DNA from 2 places in the Gordonia aurantiaca genome. Region 2 is predicted to be linked to the other one. Evidence: riboswitches for the same ligand, from Rfam matches in the RefSeq annotation. Region 2 holds a riboswitch; the other holds the start of a gene.

Region 1 (2,389 bases), on a different contig from region 2:
GACGATCTGCGGCGGGATCGGCCGACCGGGGTCGACCAGGGTCGCGAACTCGCCGATGACCTCGCCGCCGCGGATCTTGACCGCCCCGATCTCCGTGATGCGGTCGTTGACCGGGTCGGAGCCGGTGGTCTCGAGATCGACGACCACCAGGGTGGTGTCGAACAGGGCGCGGTCGCTGAACTCGTCCGCCGGGGCGTCGGTGCCGGCGCCGTCGGCCGCCTCGAGGTCGGCGAACGTGAGTTGCCCGAGCGTCTGTTCGGCGGCCCCGGTCCGAGCTGCCCCGGTCCGATCTGCTCCGGTCCGATGTGCTCCCGTGCGCGTCACGTGGCGAACACTAGTTCGACCCACCGACATCTCGGTCACCTGGGCTGCTGTGACTGGTGTGGCTCGTGATTCGAACGCCGTGCGAATTTCTTGTCGGTGGGCCGTCCTAATCTCCACGGCGAAGTGAGAAGTCGCCGCGACGAGGCGGCGAATGTCACCCGACGACCCGCCCGAGACGGGCCCGGATGGGCCCCGACGGCCAGATGAGATGGAGATCACACGATGCATGTCGACTGCGCCACCTGCCCGGCCCGTCCCATCGCCTGTGACGGATGCATGATGACGGTCCTCTTCGGTGCTCCGAACTGGGAAGACGCGCCTGTCCGAGGTGGAGCCCCGGTAACGGCAGTGGGGGGTGACGACGATGTCGAACTGGACCTCGCGATCGGTGTGTTCGAGTCTGCTGCGATGATCACACCCGAGGGTGCACGATCTGCAAGATCAGCGAAAGCTGCACGTCAGAAGCCTTTCCGAGTCATCTCGTCGGCGGATCTGCGCGCCGGCTGATCCGGGCGTCGACGTCGGGCGTCGGTCGCCTAGTGGACACGGCGCCGACGATTTCGTAACCTTTCTGAGACCTTTGCGGAGCGTCCCGCTTCAACAGAAGTGGTCCGCACAAGTCGCCGCCTAATCGCCCCTTGTGGGCGAACCGGGGAACCACTTTCTTCGGGAGCACGTGGCCAGCGGTGCCCACCGGCATGACCTGCTGACACGTCCCGAATCGGGGTGAATCGCGTCAACGCGTATGCGTGTCCGCTTGCGGATACGCCTGTGCCGAAAACGCGTAGGGCCACTCTTCCGGCCCGAACCCGACAGCTAACTCGGTCGGCGGTACAGGGAGAATTTGAAGGAGAACTCGCTTCGTGGCCAAACATCGTTTGGAGACCCCCAATCGCGGGAGCAAGGCCGCCAAGAAGGCGGTGATCGCTGGATCGATCACGCTCGGTTCGCTCGCCGCCGCCGGCGCCGGACCTGCCCTCGCCGCCCCGGTGCACACCCCGCTCGGGACCTTCGAGATGCCGGCCCTGCCCGGTGAGAAGAAGGCCGCACCGGCGCCCAAGGCCAAGCCGGTCGCCAAGTCGCCCGCCGCCACGGTCGAGATCCCGAACCTCGGTCAGTTCACCATCCCGGGTGTCGACCAGAACCAGGTTCCGCAGCAGTTCCGCCCCAACGGTGGCGGAATCAAGAACTTCGGCCAGCCGCGCCTGAGCGTCGGCGAGAAGGCCGTGAAGGCCGCCGAGAGCAAGATCGGCGCCCCGTACTCCTACGGTTCGGCCGGCCCGGACGCCTTCGACTGCTCCGGTCTCGTCTACTGGTCCTACAAGCAGGCCGGCAAGACCATCCCGCGTGACAGCTACGGCCAGCTCGGTGGCGGCCGCGCGGTCTCGTACGCCGACGCCAAGCCCGGCGACGTGATGATCTTCAACGGTGGCGGCCACGCCGGCATCTATGTCGGCAACGGCATGTTCATCCACTCCTCGACCTACGGCGTGCCGGTCAAGCGCGACGCCGTGAAGGAGTGGCAGCTCACGGGTATCCGTCGCTACTGATACGAACTGAACAACGACAGGAGAGGGCGGGTCGCGAGCACATGGCGATCCGCCCGATCCAGTCCTCGGGGTGAAACGAACCGGAGCGGTTCGGGGGGAGAACCGCACCGGTGGCCCGGGGCAGACGAGCGGTAGAGGAGTGGTTGACACCGTGTTTTCCGGGGAGGGGCGAGTGACCGCATCACGGCCGGGTGCACGTTCGGGACCGCTGACGCTCGTCCTGTGTCTGCTTGCGGCACTCGCGACCGTCGTCCCGCTCGTGACCGGCGGCGCCGGCCGCGCCGTGGCCGCGCCCGGCCAGTCGACCGACCAGCTGCTCACCCGGTACAAGCAACTCGGCATCGAGGCCGAGAAGACCACCGAGGCGATGCACAACGCCAAGATCGAGTACGACAAGCAGCGCGGCATCGTCGTCGAGGCCAAGAAGGCCGCGGCCGACGCGCAGGCGAAGCTCGATCGGAGTCGTGCGCAGCTGGCCGACCACCAGGAACGGGTCGACGCCATCGTCCGCGCGA
Region 2 (2,389 bases):
GTGGTGGCCGTCGCCGCCGACCACCGCCGCGCGGCGTTCGAGACGTGCGCACGGCTCGTCGACGAGGTGAAGGACCGGCTGCCGGTGTGGAAGCACCAGTTCTACGACGACGGCACCGAGGAGTGGATCAACTCGGCGTAGGGATAGGTGAGACCCGGAGTATTGGAAAAGTGCCCCGCACGGAGATGTATCAACGTGCGGGGCCCTTTGTCTGGGGCCCATCTGTCGGCGGCGGACGCCGGGTCCGCGCCGTCACAGATCAGGGGTTGGGCAGCAGATGCTTGTTGTCGTTGAACAGCTTGATCTGCTCGGGGGACAGCGACACGCCGCTGTTCTTGGCGGCGTTCCACAGGTTCTTCACCTCGGGGCTCACACCGGCCTCGCTGAGGGCCTTGTCGAGCTGGTCGGCCACGTCGTCGGTGGTCTTGGCCTCGGGAGCCTTCACGAAGCTGAAGGAGCCGTTGTTGCCGTCTGCCTTCGGCAGGAGGCTCTTCGGGGCCGGGACGTCGGTCGGAGCGGTCCGCGGGGTGTGGCCCGAGAGGACGGTGCCACAGGTCGGCCACGCGCCCTTGCCCTGCGAGGCGAGCACGCGCTCGGCGACGACGATCTGCTCCTCGCGGGTGGCCTGGTCTGCGGTCGGGGCGAACTCGCCGCCGCCGTGCGAGGTCCAGGTGCTCGGCGAGAACTGCAGGCCGCCGTGGTAACCGTTACCGGTGTTGATGGCCCAGTTGCCGCCGGACTCGCACTGCGCGACCTGGTTCCACTCGGCGTCGGTGGCGGCGTTGGCGGTGCCGGTGCCCATGAGAGCGGCACCGCCGCCGAGGACAGCGCCGGTGAGCGCGACCTTGGTGATGGTCTTGGTGGTAGAGCTGGTCGTCTGCTTGCGATGACGTCCGGACATATAGATCGATTCCTCTCTCCACGCGCCTACGAAGTCAGCTGTCGGGTTCGAGCGAGAGGCTGCTCGGCCCCGGGCGTCACCACGACTTGTTAGCCGTGGTTCTGCGCCGGGACTTAACCCCAAGGACGCCTTTCGGCGCCCGGTCTCAGGGGATGAGGGTGGGTCCCCCGTCCTCGCTCCCAGATTCTTGCGGGTCGTTCCTGCCGGCGGAGCGAGGCTCGGCGCGGCCGGCAGGACGTATGTCTTGTTTCCTTGCTGTGACCTTCGAGAAGGTCGCTTCGTACAGTACGTCGTTCGATCAAGCGATTCACCTGCTTGAAAGCAACTGATTTTCGCGTCGAAATCTGGTCTGCCGACCCACTTCGGGCGTCATCGCAGTTCATGGCGCCAGATGCGGTCCCGTGGCCTTCTTGTTACCAGTCTGTGATGTGACGAAGGTCACTGGTCGACTGTGGCGTCAGCCACCGGCAAACGGGGGAAGAACGTCGAGCGTCGTGCAGTGACCGAGCGACTGTGAACGGTCGGTAAGCGCGATCTCGTCGCGCAGGTACGAACTCCGTTCGAGAACCCTGCCCAGTTCGTCGTTGTCGCGACACAGTCGGGACTCGAGTTCGCCGAGCGTCGTGGACGGGTCGATGCCGACGACAATCTGATCGGTGCCCGCAGCGGCGCGAGCGGCGGCGAAGAAGCGCACGGTGAGTTCCATCGGGACGAGAGCCTATCCGCCGATGGCCGACATGGGCCGGTCCGGCTGCCGGTAGCCGGCGACGTTCACCTCGTGGCCCGCGGCCTTGCGCCACATGTCCCCGCGCCAGATCGCGGCGATGGCGGCATCGATCTCGTCGTCGGGCAGCGTCCGCAGAACGGTCCGTAGATCGGACTCCGACGTCGCGAACAGACAGTTGCGCAGCGAGCCGTCGGCGGTGAGCCGGGTGCGGTCGCAATCCCCGCAGAACGGCCGCGTCACCGACGCGATCACCCCGACCCGCGCCGGGCGCCCATGGGAGGTCCGATGGCCGTCGACGATCCACGTGGCCGCCGGAGCACTACCGCGCGGCGCCGGATCGGGCAGCAGGGTGAACCGGTCACGCAGCGTCGAGAGGATCTCGTCGGCGGTGACCATCTGCGCGCGCTGCCAGGTGTGGTCCGCATCGAGCGGCATCTGCTCGATGATGCGCAACTCGTAGCCGTGCTCGAGACAGTAGGAGAGCAGGTCGGGAAGCGCGTCGAGGTCGGCGCGGTCGGGGACCACGGCGTTGACCTTCACCGGGTCGAGCCCGGCGCGTTTCGCCGCGGCCAGGCCCTCCAACACGTCGTCGAGCCTGTCCCGCCGCGTGATCTCGGCGAACCGGCGGCGGTCGACGGTGTCGAGCGAGACGTTGATGCGCTGCAGGCCGGCGGCGACGAGGCCGTCGATCCGCTTGGTGAGGCCGAGCCCGTTGGTGGTCATCGCGATCTCGGGATGCCGGGGGAGCGAGGCGACCGCGG

Evidence for each region. A riboswitch is a leader RNA that binds a small molecule or an ion and turns the genes downstream of it on or off. The one in region 2 is predicted to bind cyclic di-AMP.
Region 1: it holds a riboswitch for cyclic di-AMP, as region 2 does, so the genes downstream of both, ABFT43_RS06585 (C40 family peptidase) here and ABFT43_RS03985 (transglycosylase family protein) in region 2, are expected to answer to the same signal.

What each region holds. Positions count from the first base shown of each region.
Region 1 covers NZ_JBDUUF010000002.1:344,506-346,894, forward strand. Annotated here, with positions in the region: gene ABFT43_RS06580 (DEDD exonuclease domain-containing protein) at 1-354, opposite strand, end outside; cyclic di-AMP (ydaO/yuaA leader) riboswitch at 939-1,170, shown strand; gene ABFT43_RS06585 (C40 family peptidase) at 1,188-1,874, shown strand; gene ABFT43_RS06590 (C40 family peptidase) at 2,026-2,389, shown strand, end outside.
Region 2 covers NZ_JBDUUF010000001.1:877,105-879,493, forward strand. Annotated here, with positions in the region: gene ABFT43_RS03980 (molybdenum cofactor biosynthesis protein MoaE) at 1-141, shown strand, start outside; gene ABFT43_RS03985 (transglycosylase family protein) at 260-901, opposite strand; cyclic di-AMP (ydaO/yuaA leader) riboswitch at 909-1,103, opposite strand; gene ABFT43_RS03990 (MoaD/ThiS family protein) at 1,359-1,607, opposite strand; gene moaA (GTP 3',8-cyclase MoaA) at 1,620-2,389, opposite strand, start outside.